DNA from 3 places in the Ruminococcus sp. 5_1_39BFAA genome. Region 1 is predicted to be linked to each of the others. Evidence: riboswitches for the same ligand, from Rfam matches in the RefSeq annotation. Region 1 holds a riboswitch; each other region holds the start of a gene.
The links. A riboswitch is a leader RNA that binds a small molecule or an ion and turns the genes downstream of it on or off. The one in region 1 is predicted to bind cobalamin.

Region 1 (10,687 bases):
GAGGTGGTTTTCTTTTGATGTGCGAATCGCTCCGTGTATGTATAGAGGTCACAATTACATCTCTACCGGAGTTTTCCTGTATTTATTCGATAGTTTAACCACCTGATGGTCATGTGTATACCCATCTTTTATCCTTTACAGGAAAACAATAAAACAGTTTTCGTAAAGGAGTTTTTTATGTTATCCCCGTCAGTGTGTCCCCCCCATTTAAAATGTGATATTCTAACCCATAAAGATGTTGCCAAATATGTAGCCAAACATACCATACTGCCGGATTCCGTCTCAAAAATTCCGTCTCAGTTATTTTATAAAAATCACACAATTTATACGATTGATTTTCCAAAGAATCTGGAAGCGATTGGAACCAGGGCATTTTATAAATCTACCTATCTGAGAGAAATAAACCTTCCTGCCAGCGTAACAGAGATTGGTGTGTACGCTTTTGCTGAATGTCCGGCACTTTCCAGTGTAACTATGCCGGTTATGCTCCGTGATCTGAAAGACGAAGTATTTAACAGTGACCGTCGTTTAAAAAAGGTTATATTTCCGGAAAATTGCCAGACAGAAACCATCGGATCCGGTGCTTTCTTTGAATGTGATTCTCTGAAAGAACTGAATCTTCCGGACAGTCTTCTTGAAATCAGAAGTCGTGCATTTTATCGCTGCAAAGAACTAAGGGAGATACATTTTCCACCAAATTTAAAGAGTATCGGTAATTCTGCATTCTATTTCTGCGGTCTCGAAGATCTGCAATTGCCTGATTCTCTGGAATATTTGGGGGAAAGCGCATTTTTCAAATGCAAATATCTGGTTCATGTAGAACTTCCGACATCTGTCAAACATATCGGCAAATGGTGTTTTCACGGCTGCCACAGAATGAAGACGCTTACCATACGTCATGATCCTGAGTTTATCGGGGAATGGATCATTAACCGTGCTGCTGCTATTCGTTGTTATAAAGGTTCTGTAGTAGATAAATATTGTCAGGATAATGAATTAACCGTTGAATATCTTGAAGACTAAATGCTATTCATAATTAAATAATTGAAAAAATATCGGTTTTAAGTTCTGTTGTATCCATACGATCCGTTCATACAACAGCCAAGAGGAAATACAGGTGAAAATCCTGAGCTATTGTGTTGCTGTAAGTGTATGTTTTACACAAGCCAGCCATCTGCTTAAAGCGAAAAAAGACCCGTTTCTTTTTATACAAAGGAGTTTTTATGGCTGTAACAACACAAATTTTCACCAATAGACTTACCATCTCGCCCGATAATGTCTCCCGTTATGTTCAGCGTGATATACAGCTTCCTTCTGATCTTGCGGTCATTGAAGCAGAAGCATTTTCAAATAAACGGAAAATAAACAGCGTTTCTTTCCCGGATTCTTTACGTGTAATCGAAGAGAAAGCTTTTTTCAACTGTACCAGTCTGAAAGAAGCACATCTTCCAAAAAGAGTAGTAAAACTTGGTATTGGAGCATTTGCAAGATGCCTCACACTTGAAAAGGCTACTCTCCCATCTGTTGTGACTATTATTCCGGATGGTCTCTTTGCTTATAACGGCATGCTGCATAATATCACTATTCCATCCGACAGTAAACTGAAGATAATTCGACCCGGAGCGTTTATAAACTGCAATGCGCTCTCTTCTCTGGTTTTACCGGACAGCGTACAGAGAATCCACAGCAGAGCCTTTTATCGATGCAAAAATCTGGAAAACTTTCCTTTTCCAAAGAATCTGAAATACATCGGTGAGGAAGCATTTTATTTCTGCGGTTTTCCGGAACTTCATCTTCCGGACTCTCTGGTATATATTGGAAAAGCAGCATTTTTCAAATGCACAAAATTGATCTCTGTCGTTCTGCCAACCTCAGTAAAGCATATCGGAAGCCAGGCATTTCATGGATGCAATCGCCTGAAATATCTGGAAATCAGACACAATCCGGAATTTGTAGGAAAAGAAATTATCAATCGCCAGACTACGATCCGATGCTACAAAGGTTCTGTTATGGATAAATATTGTCAGGAAAATGAACTGAATGTAGAATATCTGGAAGGAGAACCTGAATTTTCTATCTGGAAATAATCGCAAGTACGGACGCGCAAATAATCCTTGTTCCTGCTATAGTAAATACAGGAGGCAAAGAATATGACTTATCTGGAAAGTATTGAAAAAAGTAAGAATTATATTCTGGAACATCTTACAGAACCGATTACTGCTGAAGAACTGGCATCAGAATCAGGCTATTCCCTGTATCACTTCTGTCATGTTTTTTCCAATGTTACCGGTTATTCTGTAGGAGCTTATATCAGAAATCTTCGTCTTACCATGGCGGCTGAAGATCTTTTGTATGGACAAAGCGTTATGGATGTTTCCTGCAAATATGCGTTTGATACTCAATCCGGATTTGCCAAAGCATTTCGCAGACAATACGGAATGTCTCCTACCGAATATAAAAAATGGAGGATTATGATGAAACCGGAAATCAAAAAAATGGATGCTTTTACAGCAGCATGTTACTGCCTTGCCAAACCGGAAGGTGAATTTGACTTTATAAGCAACACTGCTTACTGGCTTGGAAAGGACTTTTCTTCTGTAAGTCTGGAAGATTACCAGAAGCTGACTTATGACGGATATTCTGAGATTGGAGCATGGCTTCATCCAGACAGTACAACCGGAGAACTCTGCTACTATTTCGGACCTATCGTAAAAAACACTGACTATGTACCGGAAGGTATGTCTCTTATTCATATCCCGGAAGCGGAATATGCTGTATTTACTGTTCCGCAGGCAAAAGATGTGAATGAATTACATGCTAACATTCAGAAAACATGGAAATACATTTATACAGAATGGCTTGATAACAGCGAATGGAAATATGATGAAAGCAAATTCAATTTTGAGCGTTATCTGGGAGAAAATACATATATCTATATGCCGGTATGTAAATAGTCCTGTTTTATCCATGTGAAATAGAATTTGTAAAACTGCTGTAGCCATAATTAGTTACAGCAGTTTCTGCATCATTTTGACTTTCATTGAATTATTCCTTGAATATCTCTAACATCTTTTTCTTAATGATGGAATTTATCCTATAGTTCTCCAAATGTTCGAAATCCAATCGCAGTAAATCTTCATCCGAAAGTTCCAATATCACAGCACTCCCTTCCTTTTGTTTTTTCCTGAAATATTCCAGATCTTTTTCCGTTAATAATTGTATTTCTTTCATGCAAACCCTATTCTCCTTTTTACATCATTGCCCGCATTAATACAGTCACACGATTTCCTTCACAAAAAATCGTGTCTCTGTCACTATTCTCTACAGCATAAAATTCCCCATCTAAACAATAGCCACTCAGCCAGTGCTTATGTAATACGCTGCTGCCTGATTTTACAGCCTCCACTTCTTTGAAAAACACCGGAAGAGCTTCCCGCTCCTCTGCCACATATCCATGATAAGAATCCGGCAGGTACAAATATTTCTCGTTCAGCTCCTGCAGTTCTTCACCGATCTCTGATTCTGCAAATATACCTTTATACAATTCTACCTGCATTCGGTAGGATTCTTCTCTTGTTTTCGCGCCTTTACCATCCAAGAAAAATGCCAAACGTCCAGTCTCATACAGGTCTTCCCTTTCCCGGTGGTGACAATATGCACCCATACTGCAGGACTCTTTGAAAACATCCTTTTCCAGCATCCGGTATTTCTCATCAATCACCGGGTCAAATCCACGCACCAGAACCACACATTTCTGATTGTCCAGCTTCCGTACCTCATCCGGTGCCATCATATCACGGCCAAGCACATCACAATTGCTGCTGCTCGAGCCATGGCTGCCTTTTGTTTCGCCAGTGGATTTCTTATCAATTGTAACCTTTCCAAGCATTTCCGACACATATTTAAACGTGCTCTGCTCATTGCCGCCAAGGAAAACGAAGCTGTCACAATTGCCCGGAATTGTTTCCCATGTATCTTTAAATAATGCCTTTATTTGAGCCAGATTCTGGATGATGATATTGCAGGAAATATCACGGCTGCGCATGGTAGAAAGCAGTTCGCAGAAGCTGTCCGGCAATGCGACATTTGAAAATTCGTCCATCCATAAAGACACCGGGACAGGCAGCCTGCCTCCGTATTTGTGGTCTGCTATATAGTATAATTCCTGAAAAATTTGTGTGTAGAGAAGCCCTACGACAAAATTATAGGACTTATCATTATCCGGGATCACACAGAATAAAGCAGTCTTTCGTTCCGGATTCTCATATACTCCTTCCCCCAGAAAAGGAATCTGTATTTCATCCTTATCAAGAATCCGCAGGATATTTGGGTTCTGCAGATAACTGAGCCGTGAGTTGGCGGTAATGATAATGGACCGGATCGTATCTGCAGCACCGCTTTTTACCTTTTTGTAGGTAATCAGTGCCGGATGGTTTTCTGGAAGCCGAAACATCAGCCGGTCCAGCTCTGACGGCTCTTTTGGATTATCCTGTACCTGCGCCTTATTCAGAAGTTCCAATAAACCACGGAAATTTGCCGCCTTTCCCTGTTTCGGATACTCATACCAGACATAATACATCAGAGCCTGCAGAAGCATTCCCTCCGACCGGTCCCAAAAAGGATCTCCCTTGGTTACATCTTTTGGAGTTGTATTTGCCATCAGGTTATTGATCAGCTTAATGATATCTTCATCTTTTCGTATGTATTCAAATGGATTATAGCAATCCGAAGATTCCATATCCACGAGGTTCAGCACCACGATCCGGTATCCATGCGCTTCCAGATAGTTTCCAGTATCCCGCAACAGCTCCCCTTTTGGATCGCAGAAAATGTAAGACTGTGTGCCGCAGTTATAAGCATTTGGTTTTACCATGCGCAAACTCTTTCCTGATCCGCTTCCGCCAATAACAATGGTATTATTATTGATACCGGTCAGTCTCGTATCAAAACTGATCCGCAGATGCTCGGAAAGAATCTTATTATTGGCAGGATCTTTATCCTGCAGCTTCCGGTTCAGTTCTGCTGGCTGCGCAACCCTCGCTGTACCATATTCTTTTCCGGGCATAAAATTCCGGATGGAACTGATGTGTGAAAGGTAAGCGATCCCCCAGATCACTCCTCCTGCCACGCATCCCTGCGCAGTCTGCTCTGTAAAGTGAAATGGCAGTGGATGGGTAAGGAAGTATTTCAGACAGTCTGACAATGTTTCAATGGTAACTGCCTGCCAGTTTCCATTTCCAAGACAATATCCAATATATAAACTGACAGGAAGCATCATCAGAAAAAAGCCATGGTTAGGTTTTCTTTTCTGCAGCATCCCATCACCTGCCCCATTTCTGTGATTCTTTTAAAACTGCGGTTTTATCATGCAGGCCATGTTCCTTCTGCTCTTTTTCTTTGCGTACCTGCAGTTCGTTCCTATTCAGAGGATTCGCCGGTTTTGCTCTGTTCATAGAAAGTACCACATCCCTTCCTCTTTGCAGACGGCCGTCTCCATTTTGCAAATTAAATACCATATACTCCCTTGCATCGAATACCGCATACTCCGCAGGGATCAGCTTCCCGGTAACTGCGTTTTTCCGCTCCGGCACAATATCCTGCTTTGGGATGATGTCCGCATGGATCCCATCCGGCATCAGATACATGCCCCAGCTGGAATGCTCTTTCAGCGGCTTCCCTTTGATCCAGCTCACATGTCTGCCAAAATCAATCTCTGCATCATGCTTTTTGACCGCATCCCATACCTCCGGAACCTTCAGTACATCTCCCAGCGAAAGCAGCTCTTCACGCTCCCGTTTCTTTTCCGGGAGCGCCGTAAGTGCGGACATGGTCAGTTCTGCCAGTTCCTCTGTGGGTTTGCCTGCCTCCGTCAATCCGGTCTTTGCGTAATCCTCCGGACTGATCGGACCTACTTTGATATGACCGTATTTTCCTACTTTATGATCCAGCAGAAAGGCTTTCATTTTTGCCATATCTGCCGGCGGGATGACATATTGGGTCCTGCCATCCCCACCGCACAGATCAGGAAGCCTTGCAAATAAAATCCCGTGGGCTTTCATTTCCGCTTCAATGCCCCGGAGTATCTTTGGTTCTTCACTTCCCATATTGATAAAAACAAAATCCCCGCCGCAGATTCTCCTGAACCGGTTAAGCGATACCTTACCCTTCCATTTTGCGAGATAGATAGTGTTAAGAACTTTCAGAACCAGAGCTGCGCTTTTTACTGTGATATTCCCAAGCAGGTATGCTCCTTTTCCTGTTACGATCAGAAGCTGGGTTGCATCGCTTACTTCACTCATCTGCGTTCCCTCCCATCTTTGCAAGCTTCTCTTTCCTGTACCGTATGATGATAGGCTTCTTCTATTTTGACTTTCAGCAGATCATATACCCGCTCTGTATTCATCTGGATCAGGCTCTGGAACTTTCCATCATTCAGATTATACGGCAGCTTGATCCGGATTCCTTCTCTATCCCGATGTATCTGAATCCCCCGTATCTCCACTGCGTTCTCATATAGTACATTTGCATATCCAGCCAATGTATCTTTGCTGTAAAGCGTTATATGTACATCAAATTCCGGCTCTGCATTCAGATCACACATAAGGTTTTTACGGATTCCTTCGTATACTTTTTCTTCTATCTTTTCCCGGATGGCGGCATTTCTAAGAAATATCACGCCGTTCCATCCCTCTTTTCCTTTTCTTCTGGGCATGGAGATCATCCAGTTCTCTTTTCCCTGCGCCCTTTCTTCCTCACTGGACCGGTCCAGCACCTTTACGTCCTGGATCGTGATAATCTCATCCAGCGTGATACTGCCGATCGCCACCAATCCATTTTTATTGATGATCCTCATATCTGATTCAATCTTCATGGCAACGCCCCCTCAATACTGTTTTCCTGAATCTTTCTTCTCTTTTCAGCAAAAGAACCTGCCATGCTGTACATGACAGGTTCTGCAAATTATAGTCCCCATGCAGGCGAATTTGAGACTGGCAATACTGCAGGCTCTTCTATGGCATATACTTCTAAAGTCCTGTTTCTCTCTAATGTACCGCCGATGACAAGTTGCCTGGAAACCGGGTCATACTCGTGGGCAAGATCGGACAAAACCTCATCTGCCTCCACATAGTTTTCATTGATTTCTTTGATCATCTCATTCGCCCCTTCCAGGGTTATCAAATGCTTCGGTATGAGCATAAACTCATGCACGGAACTGGGTGCGATATAATACTGCTCTATCGGTATCCCATTTTTTTCGAATACATCCGGATAAAAAGCAATGGCTGCCCCGTGACAGTTCTGTTTATTTGTCGCAACCAGCATGCCATTATCCGGATACAGCACAATCTTTCCGTCACCGGTCACTTCCCGCATCATGGCATTTAATCCCATGATCTCCACTGGCATAGCATGCATACTGTTGTTCACTGCTATTTCATGCAGCTGATCCAGCGTGATACCATAGCTTTTCATAAGCCTGTCATCAAGCAGACAGCTCATTTCCAGTTCACCATCTCTGCCGAAGTATATTCTGTAGGTTGCCGCTATATCACCCATGACTTTATGCGGCACACCATTCAGCATTTCACGGTTCAGCGTATACCCGACCGCCCAGATCATGATGCGGTCTTTTACCAAATTGAAATCATCCAGGATACTGAACACCTCTTCTGTAATCTCTGATTTCATGTTCTCCAGTTTTAGCTGACGCTCGGCTATTACAGGCAGGATCTCATCCAATGGGATTCCTTTTTGGTAAATTTCGTAATACAACTCCATATACTGTACCGGACTGCTCCCTGATCCGGGTTGTTTCAGAGAAAAAGACCGCAGTTTTCCCACATTATTTTTTACCACATCTTCCATTCTTACCCTGTACTCCCTATAGTCTTCCGGAAGATACTCATGGATATGCTCTTTTACATACATACAAAACGCATCAAAATTCATTCTTATTTCCCTTCTTTCTCTTTGCTTTCTTTCATCTGCTTTGCTTTGTCCAGATATGCTCCGTATCTTTTTTTCTGGTTTTCTCTGGTCTGTTTCAAAGACTCACATTTCAATAACTGCATACGCTCCCTCCTCTCCTGCTTTCTTATGAAAAAAGCCATGGCAGATCAGATCTGTCACAGCTTTTATCTCTGTTTCCTATTCGTTTTTCTTGTATCTACAATTCTGTCTTCCGGTTTTTTCAGAATTTCCTTTTCCTGTCCTCTGCTCTGACAGAACTGCTCCCACCGAAGCTTCACATCCAGTTCTCTTGCAATGATCCGGTTGAATGTTTCATTCGCCTTTTCCATATAATCAATCATTTCGATACACGCTGCCTGCAGTGCATCAATCTTTGCATTTGCCATGCCTATCATCCTATGCCTCCTCTCTGCTCCAGATAGAACTGTTCCAAAAGTTCCATGCTTTTTATAGGTAACTTAGGATTACACAGCTGCCGCAGCTCCGGAAGGGATAATTCTGACTGAACTGCCTGTATGATAAATTCCAGCTGTTCTTTAGAGTAGTCGGAATCAGAGATCACGGTAAGAATGAGCCGGTTCTTCTCTTCCTTTTCCCTGCGTCTGCGCTGCTGCTCTTTTCTGCTGCGCAGCTGCGAAAAATAACTTTCCTTTGGCGCATCGGTATGTACCCCGTCCTGCTCCAGACGTTCTTTCAATTCTGTACATTTATCTAACAGCCTGTTTTTTTCCGCCTCCCACTGGTCCGCTTCGTTCTGTCTCTGCTTTGTGGCATCATCCAGTTTTTCTTTAAGTTCCACTTTCTCTTTCTCGGAATTTCTGAACTTTTCTTCCAGTGAACCGTATTCCAGTTCCATCTTTAGCCGCTCACTGCTGGCCCGCTCTTCGCACAGTTCTCTCTCTTTTGCAAGCAGTTCTTCAAAGTGCTGCTTTGACCGCTCCCGTTCCTTTTCCAGAAATTCACACTGCAGCTCAAACCGCTCTTTCATCCATTTCTGCTCCTGCAAAAGCTCCTCCAGCTTCGGAAGTCCTGCAAGGCGCATCTGAACCACGTGCCCGGCCAGAAGTTCTTTCGCCTGCTCCAGCGTGTGTTCTTTTTTATAAAAATGCTCCGTGGTAAAGTTCTCACCAAAAAGCATTGCCGTCATCCGGACAAAATCCAAATCACGAGAAGAAATATTTTCATCCCATTTAAAAAAGCTGTCTATGAACGTATCTGACATCCCATACTGGAGCATCAGATACAGCTGCTCTCTTTTATGGCAGTATTTTTCTTCCTTTAAGTAAGGATACCGCTCTGTGCTGCTCCTGTATTTTCCTTCCAGATCATCCATATCTTTTTCCCAGACGATCTTTGTCGATCTGTTCTTCTTTGTCTCCATCCTGTTTTATCTGCCTCCTTCCATCTTTAGATTCTCTTTGCTTTTTATCCGTCTCCTGCTCTGGTGTTTCCAGACCGCATTCCTGCTGGAAGTCCCTCTGGGCCTAACCGCTATAGAATAATTCTTTCGTTTTTTCAATCAGGGCCAGCTCCTTTTTACAGTCCCTTAACACTTTGCGAAGCTGTGTCAGTTCTGTTTTTCCGGTATCCTGATCTGCATTTTTTCTGCGAAGAGCGCTCTGCTGCACTGTTACGTTCAGCCGCAGGGCATCCGCTTCCTGCTGCACTTTTTTCTGCCTTTCAAGCAGCATCTGTTCATCCCCAATATCATAGGTGATCAGATAGTTCAGTGCATCTGCCAGATTCTGCACCTCAAGAATATCTGCTTTATATTTCCATGCCTGCCGGTATCTTCCCGGCTTGCGGATATAGTAGGTATTGTTCCATCTCTGGAAAAACTGCCTCTGCATGGCGTTCATCTTCCAGCCTGGGCAGCGCTGCACTTTCGCATAAATGATCTGCCGGATTTCCTCACGGTTCCCATAGGTCTTGTACCGCTTCTGAATCTCCGGTTCCAAAGCTTTATTCTGTATCCTCCGGATGATCTCTTCTTTTGTATAACCCGGTCCCAGCCTTCCGGTCCGGATCGCCCGTTTTCTTCCGTATGGCTTCAAAGAAAGGTATTTGCCATTTCGGATCACGTACTGCTGCTCGGACAGATACTGCAGAACTTCTTCCATGGAAACGCTATACCGAATTGCTTCATCTATGTCATCCCGTATGATATCGTTCCAGTCATAGTAGACTTTCTTTGGCTCCCAGTATTTTTTCCAGTTTCCATAATGCATCCCGGTGCGTTCTTTTTCCTGATATTCCAAAGTCGGCAGATGGTATTTCCGGCAAAGCCGGTCTGTGATCGGCTGGATCCGCTTCTGCCAGTCTCCTTTTGGGGAATGGAATTTATAACCATCCGTTTTTGCTACGGAATCAAACGTGATATGGACATGCATATGGGGCTTATCGTTATGTACCGCAAAAGCATAATAATACTGGTCTCCCAGCAGCGCCTCGCAGAACTCTTTTGCAACCTGATAGGCCAGGTCTTCTTTTATCCCGCAATCCGGTGGAAAACAGAGCATGTAATGGTATGCCTGGGTCTTATCTGTTTTCTGCCAGTATTCTTTATTCCGCAGCATCGTCCGGTAAATCTCTTCCGGGCTGATCCCGGCATTGCCGCCTACGTAGATGCCACCCTGCGTCTTTTCCGGATTGCAGATATAAAAAAGATTCTTCTTTAAATGAGCTGCCGGACTTTTCCCGGAAGTCTCCTTAATCC
Region 2 (10,687 bases), on a different contig from region 1:
CGAGGAATTTGAAGGGTCGATTGATTGTCCAACTGTGGATGCCTCACCGGAAGCGTTGGACTTTGATGCCTGTTACGAGGAGGTTTATAAGGAGGCGGCAGATGCCTCTCTTGATGAAAAAACACTGGAAATTACGCCTTCTGTAACAGGAGTTTCCTTTGATCGTAAGACTGCCAAAAAGAAGTATAAGGCAGCAAAGGAAGGGGAAACGGTCACCATAGAGCTGACTCTGACACAGCCTGAAATTGCCACTGAGGATATTGAAGCCCTGCCTTATCTGGACCTTCTGGGAAGCTATACCACTTACGGCGGCGGAACTCCGGAGCGGATCACAAATCTGGAGCTTGCTGTAGCAGGGATCAATGGGGTGGAGATTCAGCCCGGAGGTGTTTTTTCCTACAATGAAGCTCTGGGTCCCAGAACAGCAGAGAGAGGCTATCAGGTTGCTACTGTGATCGTAAACGGAGAGCATGAAAAGGGAATCGGCGGCGGTATCTGCCAGATTACCACAACGCTGTTTGTGGCAAGCCTTTATGCGGATCTGGATATTCTGGAACGCCATAATCATTCCGGAAGAGTGGATTATGTAGACGATGGTTTGGATGCTGCCGTGGTTTACGGCGGTCAGGATTTCCGATTCCAGAATAACACCGGATATCCCATAAAAATTACTGCCAGCTATTATAACGGCGCAGTCAATGTAAAAATATATGGAACAAAGACTAACGAAAATACCGTAAAGCTGTCCACGGAACAGATTGATGAGAATAGCTGCAAAACCTTCCGAAGCATCTATGACGAATCAGGCGGGCTTCTGGAAACACAGCAGATCTGTACAAGTACATACAAAAAATAGTTTGATCAAAATGGCGGATACCTGACATATCAGATATCCGCCGTATTTTTATGCAATCGAATACTGACAAAATGGATAAAATTTCTCATTAAGCACAAAAGGACTGGAAAATGCCTAAAATGCAGTTACAATAAGGTGGTAACCATTGTAGAAGAATGCAAGGAGGTATTGAACATGAAGAAACATAAATTCTGGGCATGGGCTACAGTAATCTGCTTTATCTTAACGATCTATACCGGATACGAGCATAAATAAGAGACAGAGGAGGACACATTTATGACAGACTTTAACTTTAAGAAATCAGGACTTTTTGCAGCAGGTGTGCTGTTTGGCACCGCCGGAATTAAAATTTTAACTAGTGCAGATGCTAAGAAGCTTTATACGCATTGTACGGCAGCCGTTCTTCGTGCCAGAGATTGTGTGATGAAGACAGCTACTACACTTCAGGAGAATGCGGAAGACATTTATGAGGATGCAAGACAGATGAATGAGGAGAGAGCCGCAAAAGCAGAGGTATTTGAGGATTTCTGTGAAGAAGAAAATGAAACTGTGAGAGATTCTGAAGGTGAGGAAGCGACTGAAGCATGAGATTCGTCATTAAGCATGAGGGTAAAGGACGTATGCGGATTCATGTTCTGCAGGACAGAATGACCTTTCAAGAAGCCGACATGCTTCAATACTACCTCAGTATGCAGTCTGGCATAACGTCTGTAAAGGTTCGTGAGCAGACACAGGATGTTTCAATTTGCTATGAAGGTGAAAGGAGTTCGTTGATCCTTCTGCTCCGGCGTTTTTGCTATGACACAGTAGAAGTACCGGAAGCCTGCCTGGATAACTCCTCCAGACAGCTAAATGATCATTATAAAGAAAAACTGGTTCACAGCGTTGTCCTGAAGGCAGGAAGCAGGATCTTTCTTCCTTATCCGGTAAGAGCCGGGATTACTGTGATAAAATCGATCAAATATATATACAGGGGCTTAAAGACCCTGGCTTCCGGAAAGCTGGAAGTACCGGTGCTGGATGCAACAGCGATCGGAGTTTCTCTGATCCGGCAGGATTTTAATACAGCAAGCTCCGTCATGTTTTTACTTGGAATCGGAGAAATCCTGGAAGAATGGACACATAAAAAGTCTGTAGATGATCTTGCCAGAAGCATGTCCCTGAATGTAGGGAAAGTCTGGATGCTGCAGAATGGGCAGGAGATTCTGGTACCTGCTTCTGAGATCCAGGCGGAGGATCAGGTAGTGATCCATATGGGAAATGTAATTCCGTTTGACGGAGTTGTGACGGACGGAGATGCTATGGTCAATCAGGCATCTCTTACCGGTGAGTCCCTTCCGGTACATAAATATACCAACGGCTATGTTTATGCAGGAACAGTGGTGGAAGAAGGGGAGCTGACGGTCTGTGTAAGAGAAGTAGGCGGCTCAGGACGGTATGACAAGATCGTTTCCATGATCGAGGAGTCAGAAAAGCTGAAATCTTCTCTGGAAAGTAAGGCGGAGCATCTTGCGGACAGGCTTGTGCCATATACCTTTGCAGGAACAGCTCTTACCTGGCTTCTGACGCGCAATGCTACAAAGGCAATCTCTGTTTTAATGGTTGATTTTTCCTGTGCACTAAAGCTTGCCATGCCGGTTTCCGTTTTGTCAGCTATCCGCGAGGCAAGTGTTTACGGCCTGACGGTAAAAGGCGGTAAATATCTGGAGGCAGTGGCAGAGGCGGATACCATTGTATTTGATAAAACAGGAACTTTGACAAAAGCGTGTCCAACGGTTGTAGATGTCATTTCATTTAATGGGGAAGCTCCCGATGAGCTACTTCGGATCGCTGCCTGCCTGGAAGAGCATTTTCCGCATTCCATGGCAAAAGCAGTGGTGGATGCTGCGAAAGCAAAGCGTCTTGGACATGATGAGATGCACTCCAAAGTGGAATATCTGGTAGCACATGGGATTTCTTCCAAGATTGAAGGAAAGAAGGTCATTATCGGAAGCCATCATTTTGTTTTTGAGGATGAGGCATGTACGATACCAGCCGGAATGCAGCATAAATTTGAGATGCTTCCATCAGGCTGTTCCCATTTATACCTTGCGATTGAAAATGAGCTGGCGGCTGTTATCTGTATCGAGGATCCGCTGAGGCAAGAGGCAGCAGAAGTAATCCGTTCCCTGAAGGATTCCGGGATCAGCAAGGTGGTCATGATGACTGGCGACAGTGAGCGGACAGCCTGCGAGATTGCCCGTATGGTGGGAGTGGATGAATATTATTCGGAGGTACTTCCGGAAGATAAAGCAGGGTTTATCGAAAAAGAAAAAGCTGCCGGAAAAAAAGTGATCATGATCGGCGATGGAGTAAATGATTCGCCGGCACTCTCAGCTGCAGATGTGGGAATCGCCATCAGCGACGGTGCAGAAATTGCCCGTGAAATTGCAGATATTACGGTGAGCGGAGATAATCTGTATCAGGTAGTTGCACTGAAAAAGATCAGTAACGGCCTGATGAGAAGGATCCAGGGAAATTACAGGATGATCGTAGGAATCAATACCGGCCTGATCCTTCTAGGTGTTTTCGGCGTTATCCAGCCAACTGCGTCAGCCCTTCTTCATAACACTTCAACCCTCGCTATCAGTCTGAAAAGTATGGAGAATCTAATATAGAAAATATAAAAATGCTGTTCCTGTATAAGGGCGGCATTTTTATATTTTGAGGATGGGAAATATGCTGATAGAAGCAGCAAAAGGGAGCAGAAAAGTTTCTGTAAAATCCGTGTAAGAATTATTGCCAATTGTTTTTATATGTGCTATACTAACTACAATTTCATAAGATACAGAAGGTGAGAAAACGGAATGATCCGTTTTTGTAAAAGGGAAACAGGTGAGAATCCTGTACGATCTCGTCACTGTAATTAAGGAGTGTTGGGCCGGGCAGTTTAGCCGCTGCAGTCACTGGGAAACTGGGAAGATAGCCCTGCATGATGATTTATAAGCCAGGAAACCTGCCTATCTGTTGGTACTGGAGCTTCGGGTTCCGAATCACGAGTAATTGGTTGTACCGTTTTGATGATATACTTACATTTTGTATATTCATGATTGAAGTCAAATCCTTTTACCCATGTAGAAGGATTTTTTATTTACAGATCATTGTTTTGATGCCCGTTTTTCCTGTACCGCTTACATAAGCTGATGTACTAAAATGAAAATATATCAACATCAGGGAGAATCCAAGCCGATTCTAGAACAGGAGGAAGAAATGAAAAACAAAACTGTAAAAGCACTTGTTATGGCACTCGCAGTGTCCACGATCACTATGATGGGTTCCGTAAGCACATTTGCTGAGGAAGCTGAGGCTACAGAAGAAGGTGTTGAAGCAGAAGAAGGCGAAGAGGCAGAGGAAGCCGAGGATGAAGAAAACTACGAAACCGGTGATGCTTCCAAAGACAATCCCAGAAACCAGGATGAGATCGGTGAGAACGAACTGTTAGTAGTAAGCTTTGGTACCAGCTTCAATGATAACCGTGTTGCAACGATCGGTGCAATTGAAGATGCAATGGAAAAAGCTTTCCCGGATTACTCCGTAAGAAGAGGTTTCACAGCTCAGATCATCATTGACCATGTACAGAGCCGCGATGGCGAGGTAATTGATAACTTCGGACAGGCTTTGGAAAGAGCTGTTGATAACGGAGTTAAGACTCTGGTCGTACAGCCTACTCATCTGATGAATGGCCTTGAGTACAATGATGTTGCAAACGAACTTGCTGAATATACAGACGCTTTTGAGAATGTTGTACTTGGCGAGCCGCTGCTGACTTCTGACGAAGACTTTGCTGCAGTTGAAAAAGCAATTACAGAGTGGACTGCTGATTATGATGACGGCGAGACTGCTATCATCTTCATGGGCCATGGTACAGAGGCAGAATCAAATGCTGTTTATTCTAAAATGCAGGATAAACTGACAGAGGACGGATATGACAATTACTTTGTCGGCACTGTAGAGGCAGAGCCATCTCTTGAGGATGTTCTGGAACTGGTTCAGGCCGGCGATTATAAGAAGGTTATTCTTGAGCCTCTGATGATTGTAGCTGGTGACCACGCAAACAATGATATGGCTGGTGACGAGGAAGGCGCTTGGAAGAAGACCTTCGAAGATGCCGGATATGAAGTAGAGTGCCTGCTTCGCGGACTTGGCGAGAATGAAGCAATTCAGAATCTTCTGGTAGAGCATGCACAGGCAGCTATCGATCAGGTAAGCGCTGAGTAATAATTCCAGACTTCAAAATAATAAAAGAAAAGAGTAGAAATTCATGAAAAAATTACAGGTAACAGCATTGATATTGATGCTTTCTGCTTCCATGGCACCCATTACCTGCTTTGCAGAGGCAGAAAACACAGCGGCAGAAGAGTCTGCAGCGGAAGAGAGTGTGGCATCATCTTCTGAGCTGGGGCCGCAGAATGAGCTTTCCGATGAGGGGCTGAGTGCGGTAACGGCAAAGGATGTGGAGGAAGGAACGTATTCTATAGAAGTGGAATGCAGTTCTTCGATGTTCCCGATTGACGACTGCCAGCTTACTGTTAAGGATGGAAAAATGAGCGCTGTCCTTACTATGGGAGGGCAGGGTTACCTGAAATTATATATGGGTACTGGTCAGGAAGCTGCTGGCGCTTCGGAGGATGAGTTCATTACGTTCGTGGAAAACGATCAGGGAAAACAGACCTACGAAGTTCCTGTGGAAGCTCTTGATCAGGTGATCAACTGTGCAGCTTTCAGTAAGAGAAAGCAGAAATGGTATGACCGTACTCTGATTTTCAAAGCATCCAGTCTTCCTGATGGCGTTCAGAAAAATGTCCAGATGACAACCCTTGAGGATTTGGGGCTGGAGGATGGAGAATATCTGGTTGACGTAGAGATCGGGGGCGGCTCCGGTCACACGAAGATTGAGAGTCCGGCACCGCTTACCATAAAGGATGGGCAGGCAGAAGCGACAATCGTATGGGGAAACTCGAATTACGATTACATGAAGATCAAAGAGGAAAAATACGAATGGGATGGAAATGGAGAACATTCCACCTTTGTCATTCCGGTAACCGGATTTGATTATAAGATGCCTGTTATGGCAGATACTGTGGCACTTGGAACCCCGCGTGAACTGGATTATACTCTTACTTTTTACTCAGATACGATCGTAGAAGCAGAGTAAGGATTGTAAACAGCCCCTGGCAAAACTGTTTTATCGGATTTGCCGGGGGTTTTGTATATATTATCTTGCATCGCCATCATTTAAATGCTAAAATATAGACAGTAAAAATGTCACAGATAGACCCAGCACAAAAGGCAGGCATATGAGAAAAAAAACATTCAAAGTATTAAGGATTGCATTGTATATCGGAATGGGTGTTGTAACAGGACTGTGTTTGTTCTATATGATGGTTACCGGGGCACCGGAGGATGCAGCGCTATTGGGCAAATATTTGATCTGTGCTGCAGCTCTGTCTGTTGTGATTCCGGCGTTTCTCTGCATAAGCTGTATCCGGTCTGAGTATTTGGATGTTCCGGAAACATCTGAGAGCACACAGGAAATACCGGAAGATGATTCCGTCTTAAAACTGGTCAGCGCTTTTGCAGAAAAAAAGAAATTGACCGATGAAGAAAAAGAAGACTTGTTAAAATATTTACAGGATTTATAGTATGCTGCTGATGTGCTTGAGCAGGTCAACGCTATGACCCTTAGAAGGCAGTTATAGTAGAGTAAGCTATAGCTGCCTTTTCATTTTAGCTTTATATTTTGATATTCACAATAAAGGAGAGACAAGAAATGAGAGGAGTTTACACTTCGGTTAATGACATCAGAAAAATGGTTTTTGAAGAAGTAGCACGATTGTCCTATGAATATAAGGATGGTGACCTGTCACAAATGGAGCAGATTCCCTACCGTATTATTCCAGGGGAAGTTTCTACTTATCGTGAGAGTGTTTTTCTGGAGAGAGCCATTGTAAAGGAAAGAATGCGCCTTGCTATGGGACTTCCGTTACGTTCAGCTTCCGAACATGCGCCTGTATCGGAGGGAGCCCATGAATGCGTAAAACCGGAGAAATATTATCAGCCCCCTTTGGTAAATATCATTAAATTTGCTTGTCATAAATGCCCGGATAATGAAGTAATGGTGACAAACGCATGCCAGGGCTGTCTGGCACATCCCTGCAAGGAGGTATGCCCCAAAAAAGCAATTTCTTTTAAAAACGGAAAATCCGTAATTGATCAGGATAAATGTATAAAATGCGGAAAATGCATCAATGCTTGCGCATACGGCGCTATCATAAAGCTGGAACGTCCATGTGCCAAGGCCTGCGGTATGAATGCGATCGCTTCGGATGAATACGGACGTGCTGATATTGACCAGGAAAAATGCGTATCCTGCGGTATGTGTCTTGCAAATTGTCCTTTCGGCGCCATTGCCGATAAAGCCCAGATTTTCCAGACCATTCAGGCAATCAAGAGCGATGTTCCTGTCTATGCGGCAATTGCACCTGCTGTGGAGGGACAGTTCGGACCGAAAATGTCGCCCGGAAAAATACGTTCCGCATTTCAGGCATTAGGCTTCGAGGATGTGGTAGAGGTTGCAATAGGAGCGGATCTCTGCACGATCGAAGAGGCTAAGGATTTTGTCCAGGAAGTACCGGAAAAGCTGCCATTTATGGCAACCTCCTGCTGTCCGGCATGGTCCATGATGGCAAAGAAGTTATTCCCGGAGTATAAAGAGTGTATTTCAATGGCATTGACTCCAATGGTATTGACAGGGCGAATGATCAAAAAACAGCATCCCGGATGTAAAGTGGCATTCATCGGCCCATGTGCAGCGAAAAAGCTGGAGGCAGGAAGAAAATCCATACGCAGCGATATTGACTTTGTATTGACCTTCGAAGAAGTTATGGGAATGTTTGAGGCAAAAGAGGTTGACTTTTCAAAGCTGGAGGAACAGCCTCCTATGCATGGGGCAAGCGGTGACGGACGCGGATTTGCAGTAAGCGGCGGCGTAGCTGATGCTGTAGTAAATTGTATCAAAGAGTTATATCCTGACCGGGAGGTCAAGGTAGAAAGTGCAGAGGGACTGGCAAACTGTAAAAAGCTTCTGACCATGGCAAAATCCGGCAAATACAACGGATATCTTCTGGAAGGTATGGCTTGTCCGGGCGGCTGCGTGGCAGGTGCCGGAACGGTTCAGCCCATTGCAAAATCGACAGCAGCAGTAAAACTCCGTAAAAAGAACTCTACTACGGACCATGCACTGAAGAGCGATTACCGTGATCTGCTGGAATATCTCGACTAGTACAGAGGATAAAAAAAGAATCTCACTGCGAGGTTCTTTTTTTATGTTGATGAAATAACTGATTTATGTTAAAGTTCATTAATGAGACAAATTGATATCAGAAGGAAAATATATAATGAGAAAATTAGCTTTAGATGATGAAATATTGCTGCAGGTTGATAAATCGGCCCGGTATATCGGAGGCGAGGTCAATTCTGTAATGAAAATGGACGAAAGAGGAAATGTGGATCCCAAAGTAGCTATCCGTGTGGCATTCTGTTTCCCGGATGTTTACGAGATTGGTATGTCCAATCTGGGCATGATGCTGCTTTACAATATGTTTAACCAGCGTGAGGATGTCTGGTGTGAGCGAGTGTATTCCCCCTGGCTGGATTTAGACAAGGTAATGCGGGAGAAAAATATCCCTCTCTTTGCCCTGGAGTCCCAGCATCCCATAAAGGACTTTGACTTCCTTTGTATTACCCTTGGTTATGAGATGTGCTATACCAATGTTCTGCAAACGCTTGACTTGTCCCATATGCCTCTCCTTGCAAAGGACAGGGGCGAGGACTGTCCCATTGTAGTGGGCGGCGGTGCCTGCGCCTATAATCCGGAGCCTCTGGCTGACTTTTTTGATCTGTTTTACATCGGAGAAGGGGAAGCTGTCTATGATAAGCTTTTCGATGTTTACAAAGCCAATAAAAAGGCTGGCGGAACAAAAGGTGATTTCCTGATGCTTGCTGCACAGATTCCAGGCATTTATGTTCCGGCATTTTATGATGTGACCTATCATCAGGACGGAACCATTGCCTCCTTTGGACCAAACCGTGAGGGCGTGCCGGAAAAAGTAGAAAAACAGCTTATCATCAACATGGATCAGGGCTATGTGCCCATTGAAAAGCCTGTTGTGCCTTTCATCAAGGCAACCCAGGACCGTGTGACTCTGGAAATCCAGAGAGGCTGTATCCGTGGCTGCCGTTTCTGTCAGGCGGGAATGATCTACCGTCCAACCAGAGAGCGGGATGTGGAAGCGTTAAAAGCTTCCGCAAAAGAAATGTTGAAAAACACAGGACATGAGGAAATCTCCTTAAGCTCCTTAAGCTCCAGTGACTATTCCTCTTTAGAAGAGCTGGTGACCTATCTTATTGATGAATTCAAAAGTGCAGGAGTCAATATTTCCCTTCCGTCCCTGCGCATTGATGCCTTTGCGCTGGATGTCATGAGCAAGGTTCAGGATGTAAAAAAAAGCAGCCTGACCTTTGCGCCGGAAGCTGGTTCACAGAGACTGCGGGATGTTATCAATAAGGGACTTACAGAGGAAAACATTCTCCACGGTGCAAGAGAAGCATTTTGGGGTGGCTGGAACCGCGTAAAGCTGTACTTTATGCTGGGACTCCCAACTGAAACAGAAGAGGATATGAAGGGAATTGCTCATCTTGCAGAACGGATTGCAGAAGAGTATTACGACACGGTACCAAAGGAGAAGCGCCATGGCAAGGTGCAGATTGTAGTGAGCACCTCCTTCTTTGTACCTAAACCGTTTACACCTTTCCAGTGGGCTGGCATGTATTCCGAACAGGACTTTATCGGCAAGGCAAAGGTAGTAAAAGAAGAAATCCGTGCCCAGTTAAACCAGCGCGCTATCAAGTATAATTGGCATGAGCCGGACGTGACCATTTTGGAGGGCTTTCTTGCCCGCGGTGACAGAAGGTGTGCTGCAGTCATCCAAAAGGCTTATGAAAAAGGCGCACTTTATGATGCCTGGTCCGAAAGCTTTTCTTATGAAATCTGGCAGGAGGCGTTTTGTGAGACCAATACGGACCTGGATTTTTATACTCTTCGGGAACGTGACACGGATGAAATCCTTCCCTGGGATTTCATTGATGCCGGAGTAAGCAAGGAATTCCTGCAGCGGGAATGGAAACATGCAAAAGAAGAAACGGTAACTCCGAACTGCCGTCAGAGATGTTCCGGCTGCGGGGTAAAACAATACGGAGGAGGCGTGTGCTATGAAGGTAAGAATTAAATTCAGCAAGACAGGTCATACAAAATTCATAGGACATCTGGATACCATGCGCTATTTCCAGAAAGCAGTCCGCCGGGCAGAGCTGCCTATCGCTTTTTCCGGAGGCTACAGTCCTCATATGATCATGTCCTTTGCGGCTCCTCTCGGAGTAGGGATTACGAGTCAGGGCGAATACTTTGATATGGAATTGACAGAAACTGTTCCGACGAATGAAATTGTGAGAAGATTAAATGACACAATGGCAGAAGGCTTCCGGGTGCTCGCTGCCCGCCAGGTAGAGGATGGAAAAGCGGGAAAGGCGATGTCCCTTGTTGCTGCTGCTGATTATTATATTGAGTTTCGGGAAGGCAAAGAACCGGAAGCTGACTGGAAGAAAAAAATCCCGGAATTTTTAAGCCAGAAAGAGATTCTAGTTTCAAAGGTTACAAAAAACGGGGAGAAAATGGTTGATATCCGGCCCTATGTTTATAAAATGGGGATTCAAGGGGACAAAATTTTTATGATG
Region 3 (10,687 bases), on a different contig from region 1:
ACATCCGCCTGCACCAGATCGTAGATGCAGATTCCGTTACAGTGGATGCGTCTGAGAAGACCATCAAGGAAGGTGAAAGCTTTACCCTTACTGCTGTAATGGCACCTGAGGATGCAGTTGATACAGTAAGCTGGGTAAGCTCTGATGAGTCTGTTGCAACTGTAGCAGACGGCGTTGTAACAGGTGTGAAGGCAGGCAAAGCTGTCATTACAGCACAGACAACCAGCGGAGCAACAGCAGAGTGTGCAGTTACGGTAGAGTGTATCCATTCAGGAAAAATCATTCTGATCACAGATACACCGGCAACCTGTACAAGTGAAGGAATTGCACATAGAGTTTGCACTTTATGTAAAGCGACAATAGAGGAAAATGTGGTACTTCCTAAGATCGCCCATAAGTGGAGTGAATGGAAGGTAACAAAGGAAGCAACCTACACAGAGGCAGGCGAGAAGGAAAGAAGCTGCAGTGTTTGCGGTGAAAAGGCAACAGCGGTAATCTTAAAGCTTAACAGAAATGATATTTCCAATGCAGCGGTTACCGGAATCAGCGATATGGTTTATACAGGCAAAGAGCTTGTTCAGTCCGCATTGTCCGTACAGACAGCAGACGGAAAAGTCCTGACCAACGGAACAGATTATACGGTAGAGTACAGCAGCAATGTAAATATCGGAACAGCAACTGTGGTTATCACAGGTAAAGGCGCATATGAGGGAACGATCCGTAAGACTTTCAATATCATTGTAAAGGTTGGCGGTTTATACACAGTAGGAACCCTGAAATATAAGATTACCAATGCCTGCACCAACGGTAAAGGAACCGTTGCCGTAGTCGGAACAACAAAGACCAAAGCGAAATTAACTTCCTTAACCGTAGACAGCACTGTGATTATCGGAAGCAAGTCCTTTATGATTACTTCTATCGCAGATAAGGCTTTCAGAAATTATACAAAACTGAAAGCAGTATCTCTTGGATTGAATATCAAAGCAATTGGAAAACAGGCATTTTCAGGCTGCAAGAACCTGAAGACCATCCTTATGACATCCAAGAAGCTGAAAACAGTAGGAAAGAATGCAATCAAGAGTATCAATGCAAAAGCTGTAATCGATGTAACCGATTCTAAAGTAAAATCTTATAAGAAGATATTCAAGAGCAGTACAGGATTCAAGAGTACAATGACCGTGAAGTAAAAACAGTTGGGGCGCTGCAGATAAGCAGCGCCCTACGTGATTTTAGCAGCCATGATTCCATCTATTTGCTTGACAAAAATGGATAGGGCTATTAGAATAATTTTATTGAGGCTGAATTAATTGAATATTTATATATGGTTGTTGCCGGAGATATCCAGACAGCATTAAAATGGAATCTGATAAGTAAGAGAAAAAGGTTCAGATATCATGCCGTATGGATTCAGTATATTTTGGGATGAGAAATATTTTCCTAAAGCAGATCTATTTGAATATGGGATTATAAGTATGCAGTTCTTTCATTTCCGATAATGAGAGAGCTGTTTTTTTGGAGCAGAAGACTATGAAAAAAGTTAAGACAATTTTTTTTGGAGCAGTCATTTTAATCCTTTGCACAGGCGGATGGATGATAGGATGCGCCGGACAAAAGCTGGACGGACAGGCAGCAGCGGGGTCCGGCGGACAGGAGTATACAGCCGAGGGAAGCGGCGGAAAAGACAAATATCAAACAGATCCTGTGCCGGAGGGAAAGCAGAAGCCTGTAGAGCCGGAAGACGTGGAGATAGATGAGAGTAAGGCAGAAACCTGTTATTTCAGCATTTCCTGCGAAACGATCCTGAACAGTATGGACGATCTGAAGTCAGGAAAAGAAGCGGTTGTTCCTGAAAACGGAGTGATATTTGAAAGAAGCGAAGTTACCTTTTACGAGGGTGAATCTGTATTTGACATACTTCAGAGAGAGACAAGGGAAAACAAGATCCATATGGAATATACGTTTACTCCGGGCTTTAACAGCAATTATATAGAAGGGATCGGCAATCTGTACGAGTTAGACTGCGGGCCAAATTCCGGCTGGATGTATTGTGTCAACGACTGGTATCCTAACTACGGCTGCAGCCGCTATCAGGTACAGCCGGGGGATGAGATCGAATGGAACTATACCTGCGACGGAGGCAGGGATCTGGGGGATGAGATTTACCAATGAAAAAGGATAATTTCGGTTCGTTCCACCCGGTTATCAATTTCCTGTATTTTTTAATGGTACTGGGTGTTTCCATGTTTATGATGAATCCCATATTTCTTGCCATATCTCTGGCAGGCGGGCTTCTCTATTATATTTACCTGAAAGGAAAAACAGTAGTAAAAACCACATTTTACTTTGTGATTCCTGTGTTCCTGATTTCGGCAATCGTGAACCCTCTGTTTAATCACCAGGGGGTTACCCTGCTGTTTTATTTCAGCACGGGAAATCCGGTGACACTGGAATCTATTATTTACGGAATGGCTGCGGGTCTGATGCTTGTGACGGTCATCAACTGGTTTTCCTGCTATCAGGTGGTGATGACCTCTGATAAGTTTATTTATTTGTTTGGAAAAATCATTCCCGCTATGTCTCTTGTATTTTCCATGGTACTGCGGTTTGTGCCGAAATTTAAAAACCAGATAAAAAAGGTTTCCGATGCCCAGAAATGTATCGGCAGGGATGTGACCAACGGAAATATTCTGCAGCGTGCGGGACACGGAATGAAGATCCTGTCCATTATGACCACATGGGCGCTGGAAAATTCTGTGGAAACTGCGGATTCTATGAAGTCAAGAGGATATGGACTGAGAGGAAGAACAAATTTTTCTATTTATCGTTTTGATTCCAGGGACAGGATACTGCTGGGTGTACTGGCAGTGACAGGTGCAGTGGTTTTCTGGGGAATTATTGCAGAAAAAGTGTCGTTTCTGTATTATCCCATGATAACAATGGCGCCCTTAACACCTGGGGCTGTCTTCTGCTATGTCTGCTATGGAATTCTCTGTTTTCTGCCTTTTTTAATAGATATTTGGGAGGAAATTAAATGGCATTATTTGAGATCAAGGATCTGACATTTACATATCCGGACGGAAAAAGTCCTGCCCTTTCCCATGTGGATTTTTCCATTGACCAGGGAGAGTTTGTGGTGATGTGCGGCAAATCAGGATGCGGAAAAACAACGCTGATGCGGCATTTTAAATCTGCCTTAAGTCCATATGGGAAAAGAGAGGGACATATTTATTTTGAAGGAAAGGATATTTCCAGCGTATCTGTGCGCCAGCAGTCCAGCCAGATCGGTTATGTGCTGCAAAATCCCGACAACCAGATCGTGACGGACAAGGTTTGGCATGAGCTTGCATTTGGCCTGGAAAATCTGGGATACGACCAGCAGACCATAAGGCTCCGTGTAGCGGAGATGGCAAGCTATTTCGGCATCCAGAACTGGTTTTCAAAAAATGTGGAAGAGTTATCCGGCGGGCAGAAGCAGATATTGAATCTGGCGGCAGTTATGACTATGCAGCCAAAGGTCCTGGTTCTGGATGAGCCTACCTCACAGCTTGACCCCATTGCAGCCAGTGATTTTCTGGCAACCATACGAAAGATCAATACGGATCTGGGAACTACCATCATCATAACCGAACACCGCCTGGAAGAGGTATTTCCCATGGCGGACAAAGTCCTGGTGCTGGAAAACGGAAAGAAGCTTTTGTACGATGAACCAAGAAAGGTAGGTCCGGCTCTGGCGGACAATGATATGTTTCTGGCTATGCCGAGCTCCGTGCAAATTTATAACGGCACAGAAAAAATGGGAACATGCCCCTTGAATGTCCGCGAGGGGAGAAACTGGATATTAGAGAATAAAGAGGCTTTTTATCAGAAAACAGATGCCGGGAAAGGGCGAAAAGAAAGCGGTATCCAAAAAGAAAAAAAGGATACAGTCATTGAGGCAAAAGAAGTATGGTTCCGGTATGAAAAAGACTCTCCTGATGTGGTAAAGGATCTGTCCTTCCGGGTATCTGCCGGGGAGCTGTTCTGTATTCTGGGCGGAAATGGTACCGGGAAAAGTACGACCCTGTCACTGCTGTCCGGCATCAGAAAACCCTACCGGGGAAAAATTTTTATAGAGGGAAAGAATATACATAAAATAAGCGATAAAGAAAAGTTCGATCATTTTATCGGAGTGCTTCCACAGAATCCTCAAAGTCTGTTTGTGGCGGACAGCGTGCAGGGGGAGCTGGATGATATGAAAGCCTCCGGGGAAAAGGTTGAGCAGATCATAGACGAGACAGAAATCCGTCATCTACTGAATGCCCACCCCTATGATCTGAGCGGCGGGGAGCAGCAGAGAGCGGCGATGGCAAAGGTGCTCCTTCTGGAACCAAGAATTCTCCTTCTGGATGAGCCGACAAAAGGACTGGACGGTTTTTATAAACAGAAGCTGGCGCGGATCTTTGAAAGACTGAAAAAAAGAGGGGTGACCATTCTCATGGTATCCCATGATATTGAATTCTGTGCGTCTTATGGGGATACCTGCGCCATGTTTTTTGACGGAGGTATTGTTACCAGTCAGAAGGCGAAACAGTTTTTTATTGGAAACAGCTATTATACAACAGCGGTTAACCGGATGGTGCGCCAGGTGCTTCCCGATGCCGTGACAGTAAAGGATGTGATCGAAGCATGGAAAAAGGACAGGGAACGGGCAGAGATACAAGGGTAATGATACCTGTATTCTGCTGTATTTATATGGCAATTGCCCTGATCTTTCTCCCGTGGTTTTCTGTCCCGGTGCTGAAATACGACGGCTTTCCAAAAACATATACATTGTGGAATGTGAAAGAATGTGTGGATAATATCAACGCATGTGTATCCAGCGGTGGAAGATGGCAGATGGAAACCATAACCTCGGAGGAAACAGACAAGATTCTCAGCTTTATGTCCGTGATGAAAATATGTGCTGTGATCCTTGTGGTACTGCTATGTGCCGGGGCAGTATTTGCCTACTGGAAAAGAAAGAAAAGCGTCCCGCTCCTGAAAATTATATTTGGATTGTCCATTTTATTTTGTGCTGCAGCCTGTTTCGGAGGTTTTTGGGGAAACAGCCTGATAAACGGAAAGATGGGAAGAGAAGAAAATTTTTTCAATTACACGGTGAACAGCTTTCTGCAGCTTACATCCTATGTGTATGCGGCAATGTTTTTGTCAATTCTCATGATTTTTTCAGTAAACATGCTGCTGGATACGGAAAAAGAGGATATGCCCGCCGTATATATGGACAGGACGGTAAAAGAGGACCGAAAAATCGGAAAACGGACAAAGGTTTCGGTTTTGATCATTTTGGTGGGGATTCCTCTTGTTATTTTCTTTGGAATCTTCTTTCTCAATGACAGAAGCAGCGTTTTTATAGGGATGTGTATTAATATACTGGCGATGCTGCCTTTCCTTATGGTGTTTGAGGACAGAAATCCTCAGGCGAGGGAGATACTGCTGATCGCGGTCATGGCCGCCATTGCAGTGGTAGGGCGTGTGGCGTTTTTTATGCTGCCGCAGTTTAAACCAGTATCGGCAATTGTGATCATTACGGGAGTCAGCCTGGGACCTGAAGCGGGATTTCTGACAGGGACCATGGCAGGCTTTGTGTCAAATTTCTTTTTCGGGCAGGGACCATGGACGGCGTGGCAGATGTTTTCATTTGGAATCACAGGGTTTCTCGCAGGAGTGCTTTTTAGGCGAAGGAAAAAAGATTCCTGGGATGGACATCGTCGTTTTTGGCTGTGCGCTTACGGAGGTGCGGCTACCTTTGGGATTTACGGATTGATCGTGGATTGTGCTTCTATGCTGAATTTTACCGGCGGTTTTAGCTGGGCTTCGTTTCTGGCTATATTGGCAAGCGGGCTGCCCTTTAATCTTGTACATGGCCTTTCCACAGTGATATTTCTTTACTTCCTGGCCGATCCCATGTGCCGGAAGCTTGAAAGAATTAAGAAAAAATATGGGATTTTGGAGAGATAGCTGGAGACGCTTCTTATGGAAAGTGTGGATTTATGAAAATAATGATGAATGTGACAGATTGTATATATGATACAAGCCGATTTGAGGATGGAGAGGATGCCTTACGGTTTGCATCAGAATTTGGCTGCGATGGTTTGGAGGTCATGCACTGTATTGGGGGCGACGAGGAATTTTTTGCCCCGGATACGGTGATCGGCGTCCATCTCCGGTATTTTTCGGAATGGCTTGATCTGTGGAACGGAGATATGGAATCCCTGAAAGAGGAATATGGCACTCTGGAAAAGGCAAGGGAAATATATGGCGGTTTGGACAGAGAAAGCCTGATCCGGTACCATGAGGAGGATATTGCCCGGGCTGTGAAAAAAAATCCGTCTTACGTAGTGTTTCATGTAAGCAATGTAAAAACATCAGATGTATATACATACACCTGTTCCCATACGGACGAGGAAGTTATAGATGCGGCGGCAGAGCTGATCAATCAGCTTCTTGACGGAAAGGATTACCAGTTTGAATTTCTTATGGAGAATCTGTGGTGGCCTGGTCTTACTATGACAAAGCCGGAGATGACAAAACGGCTTCTGGACAAGGTACATTATCCGAAAAAAGGAATTATGCTGGATACAGGACACCTGATGCATAGTAACCTGGAGCTGAAAACCCAGGAAGATGCAATTGACTATATTTTGGAAATGGTTGAGGCACACGGCAATCTGCGCCGCTATATCAGGGGCATCCATTTAAATCAGAGTATTACGGGAGATTATGTAAAAAATCTGGTGAAAAATCATAAGATGCCGGAAGATTATGAGGAACGATTTTCCGATTGCTACCAGCACATTTTTAATATTGACTGTCATCTGCCTTTTACCACGTCCAGGGTACGGGAGCTGGTGGATGCGGTGAAGCCCGAATATCTTACCCATGAAATGATTTCAATGGACCGGGAGGATCATGCGGAAAAACTGGCAAAGCAGGCAAAGGCTCTGGGAGCCGGATGAAAGGACGGAAAGAAATGAAAATATATCAGTTATCCAGCGGAGATGAGGTACATCATTATAAAAAATCCCTGGTAGTCTGCTTTAAAGGACCAAGAAAGGTATTGAGTACCGGACCGAATAACGGGGGATACCGTACGGATTTAGAGGCAGTGTTTAACAATGACAGCAATCCGGGTTCAGGCATGGCATGTACTTTGCGGGCAGAAACCTATGAAGCACATATGGATCTGCTGGCAGCGGAGGATTTGGGGCTGGATCCTGAGCATTGTACAGGACTGAGCACAGCGGCAAGCATGGATAATGTTTCCATACAAACCATGGCATATGAGGATTTTTCCGTTACAGCCATAGTAACCGGGGGAATCCGCACAAATGCAGGAAGGATCGGGGATCCGGCCGTATGGCATGAGAAAGCCGGGATATCCCATGCTGTAAAGCCGGGAACCATCAATATCATTCTTTATATTGACGCAAACCTGTCGGGAGGAGCGCTGGCACGTGCTCTCGTATCCTGCACGGAGGCAAAGACGGCGGCGCTTCAGGAGCTTCTTGCGCCAAGCAGGTATTCAAGAGGTCTGGCGACAGGCTCAGGAACTGACGGGACGATCATAGTCAGCAACGCACAGTCCGAAACATATCTTACTAATGCGGGAAAACACTGCAAGCTTGGAGAGTATATCGGGAAAACTGTAAAAAAAGCAGTAAAGGAAGCGTTGGAGCGGCAGAACGGATTTTGCCCGGAATACCAGCACAATATCATGAACAGGATGGACCGTTTCGGTGTTACGGAGGACAGCCTGTGGTTGGAATACCAGAACAAGAATGAAACGAGCGGGCATTCCAGGGCAGAGTTTGCGGATGTTCTGGACCATCTGAAAACAGAGGATACTTTAGTGACATACACCTCTCTGTACGCCCATCTTCTGGATCAGTTGGACTGGGAGCTGATAAGTCCCCGGGAAGCGTGGGAGGCAGGAAAAGAAATGCTGAAACTTGCAGGGCTTGAACCGGAGCAGGATATGCCCGAGAGCAATCAGGAGGAGAAAGAAGTATATATCCGATGGATGACAGCACAGTATCAGGAAGGGCTGGTGGAAAAAATTGCCGGAAGGATGTAAGCTTCGGGAATCACATATTGTCTGTAACAGGGATTTTTCCGGGGAAAAATAAAATAGAAGATGATAAAATATTGACAAATATACAATGATATGTTAAAACAAGGATATTAGCAAACCAAATATACAGGCATGTTTCGCTGTTTTATAGCGGTTAATCAGAAAGCCGGTGAGAATCCGGCACAGCTTTTCTCTACTGTATTAGGGACGAACGCAGCATGATGCCGCCGGAGAATACGATTCCGGGAAGGCGCTGTCAGTAGGATGATCTTAAGTCAGGTATGAACATGTTTAAGGAAGCTCATAGAAAAGATGAGGTTTCTTTTTTGGTGTCTCAAAAAGAAAGGGGAAGAGAAAAATGAAGAAACGATGGTTAAGTTTCCTGCTGAGTTTATCTATGATAGCAGGAAGTCTGGCGCCAGCGGGAAGCGTTTATGCTGAGGACATGTTTATTTCTGATTCTCAGGAAATTGTCCAGGATGCAGAATACGCAGCCGATGATGTGGATTTCTTTGTGGCTGACGATGGATCAGTGTCAGAGGAATTTGCAGATGGTACAGCAGAAGAATTTTTAGGTAACGATGAGGCAGAAGCATTACTGTTTTCAGACGACGCTGAAGATGAGACAGAATCGGTGCAGTTTGAGGATCAGGCTGCAGAAGGAACGGAACTGCCGTCCTACATCTTTGGAGAGAGCTGGAACGCTCAGTACGATGTGCTGTACTATGAGGCAGGAAAATCTTATATATACGGCGGAGAGGCAGTAACTTTCCAAAATGAAACTACCGTGCTGGTTGGGGAAAGCACCTATGCAATTAAGAATAAAGCGGTTGAAATTACAGTAGACACCTCAGAAGATGGAACTGTAGTTAAGCTGAATAATGTCAGCCGCCCGGTTGGACAGATATCAGGACAATGGAACAGCACCTATGCAGGTTCTGCGAAAGCGGTATTCCGGAGTGATATCGCCGGAATGGAGAGTGTGGAATCCAGTGAAATAGGATACGGAAGCAGTGCAGAGCTGAACCTGGGCGTGCTGGCAGCGGGAGAATATAAGCTGACAGGCGGTGTGATCCGCGAGGCTGCAAACCAGTGGAGCCCTGGAACTGATTTCGGAGACGGAAAAGGTACCGTAACCGGAAGAGACTTTGGCTATCTGCCGGATATCACTATAACCGTTGAGGGCGGTTCCGTTGAAGAAGACGTATACCTTGGCGTCAATGCGGGCTCTGAAGTTCCGGACAGCTTTGAAAACGACTTATGGCTCCAGTATGATTTCCTGGAGATGGAAATCGGCGGCACTGCCAGGATCAATCCGCGAAGAGTGGAAGAGGGGACTGTCAATAAGATAAGCAATGATGTAGAGATGCCTCACTTTAATTACGAGATCATCAAAGGTGATTCCGTAAGCCTTGATACATCTAATAATACACATGTTGGGGTTACGGCTGTAAAAGAGGGTATTACAGTTGTAAAGGTAACGTACGATGCATTTAATCATACGAATGGAAATACATATTTTCCAGCAACAGACCCGGTCAACACAGGTTATGTAGTATACAGCGTTGGCGGAAATAAGAATATTACCATTAAAGATAATATCGTACAGAAGGACGAAGACAAGACAGGAGCAGATGATGTCGTTTTCCGTTCCTATGATACGCTTTACTATACAACAGGCGATACAGCGCCGTTTACCTTAAAGGCATCCGCAGAAGGTGCAGAAAAGCTTGTTGTAAAATGCAACGGAATTACCGTACCGGAAAGCAGCGCAGGTATCTGGACTCTTCCGTTGGAGAATAGAAGCAATATCATTGAGCTGACAGCAACCGCAGAAGACGGAAACACCAGAAGCCTGTACCATGTTCTTGACGCACGTAAGATTAAGATCAATGTTGAAAATAAAACGGTTCCGGGAGAGCCTCTGCATGTAGGGCAGACGGCAACCGTCAGCTTCACAGGCATTACCATGCCGGTTTATAAGCTGGCAACGATCTATAACCCATGTATGAATGCCTGGGGAGCTAAGTCTACAAACGTACATTACTTATGCAATAATGGCACAACATACGAAGGTCATTGCAACCAGTGGGATCTTGCTACAACGAACAGCTTTGATGTGGTTTTGGATAATGGAACAACTTACAGCTTTACAAAAGGACGCATTTATAGCGAATGGTGGGGTTCTACATTAGGTTCCGATAAGACAACAGATAACCCGGGAGCACCGAACCTGGATGCGCCAATTTTATCAGGCGACTTCTCCTTCATGCCAGACTTCTCCTTTACGGTAGAGGACAAAGTCCCGGTAGAGAGTGTTACTCTTGATAAAACAGAGGCAGCTTTGGAATATGGAGAAACATTACAGTTAAATGCAGTTGTGACACCGGACAATGCTTCCGTTACGGAAATTTCCTGGAAGTCCGAAAATCCGGAAGTGGCAACCGTCAGCGATACAGGTCTGGTTACAGCAGTTTTCGCAGGAACCACAATTATCACCGCGACAGTCGATGGACAGGAAGTACAGTGTACAGTAGAGGTTAAGAAACCGGCGCTTACAAAAATTTCTTTTACTGA

Region 2: another riboswitch for cobalamin. It lies ahead of ACESZH_RS12795 (sirohydrochlorin cobaltochelatase); the one in region 1 lies ahead of ACESZH_RS01545 (leucine-rich repeat domain-containing protein).
Region 3: another riboswitch for cobalamin. It lies ahead of ACESZH_RS17850 (Ig-like domain-containing protein); the one in region 1 lies ahead of ACESZH_RS01545 (leucine-rich repeat domain-containing protein).

What each region holds. Positions count from the first base shown of each region.
Region 1 covers NZ_CAXSVO010000001.1:348,867-359,553, forward strand. Annotated here, with positions in the region: gene ACESZH_RS01540 (leucine-rich repeat domain-containing protein) at 178-1,023, shown strand; cobalamin riboswitch at 1,047-1,197, shown strand; gene ACESZH_RS01545 (leucine-rich repeat domain-containing protein) at 1,224-2,087, shown strand; gene ACESZH_RS01550 (helix-turn-helix domain-containing protein) at 2,151-2,954, shown strand; gene ACESZH_RS01555 (hypothetical protein) at 3,046-3,231, opposite strand; gene ACESZH_RS01560 (VirD4-like conjugal transfer protein, CD1115 family) at 3,251-5,317, opposite strand; gene ACESZH_RS01565 (hypothetical protein) at 5,322-6,299, opposite strand; gene ACESZH_RS01570 (hypothetical protein) at 6,296-6,871, opposite strand; gene ACESZH_RS01575 (DUF5688 family protein) at 6,961-7,950, opposite strand; gene ACESZH_RS01580 (hypothetical protein) at 8,136-8,366, opposite strand; gene ACESZH_RS01585 (hypothetical protein) at 8,363-9,352, opposite strand; gene ACESZH_RS01590 (relaxase/mobilization nuclease domain-containing protein) at 9,456-10,687, opposite strand, start outside; gene mobC (plasmid mobilization relaxosome protein MobC) at 10,681-10,687, opposite strand, start outside.
Region 2 covers NZ_CAXSVO010000011.1:23,514-34,200, reverse strand. Annotated here, with positions in the region: gene ACESZH_RS12810 (VanW family protein) at 1-856, shown strand, start outside; gene ACESZH_RS12805 (DUF6110 family protein) at 1,133-1,444, shown strand; gene ACESZH_RS12800 (heavy metal translocating P-type ATPase) at 1,441-3,513, shown strand; cobalamin riboswitch at 3,671-3,874, shown strand; gene ACESZH_RS12795 (sirohydrochlorin cobaltochelatase) at 4,106-5,113, shown strand; gene ACESZH_RS12790 (hypothetical protein) at 5,157-6,050, shown strand; gene ACESZH_RS12785 (hypothetical protein) at 6,193-6,537, shown strand; gene ACESZH_RS12780 (4Fe-4S dicluster domain-containing protein) at 6,666-8,177, shown strand; gene ACESZH_RS12775 (TIGR03960 family B12-binding radical SAM protein) at 8,293-10,182, shown strand; gene ACESZH_RS12770 (TIGR03936 family radical SAM-associated protein) at 10,166-10,687, shown strand, end outside.
Region 3 covers NZ_CAXSVO010000022.1:34,654-45,340, forward strand. Annotated here, with positions in the region: gene ACESZH_RS17815 (Ig-like domain-containing protein) at 1-1,187, shown strand, start outside; gene ACESZH_RS17820 (DUF4430 domain-containing protein) at 1,528-2,169, shown strand; gene ACESZH_RS17825 (energy-coupling factor transporter transmembrane component T) at 2,166-3,059, shown strand; gene ACESZH_RS17830 (ABC transporter ATP-binding protein) at 3,032-4,705, shown strand; gene ACESZH_RS17835 (ECF transporter S component) at 4,666-5,997, shown strand; gene ACESZH_RS17840 (TIM barrel protein) at 6,030-6,995, shown strand; gene ACESZH_RS17845 (adenosylcobinamide amidohydrolase) at 7,010-8,113, shown strand; cobalamin riboswitch at 8,227-8,415, shown strand; gene ACESZH_RS17850 (Ig-like domain-containing protein) at 8,469-10,687, shown strand, end outside.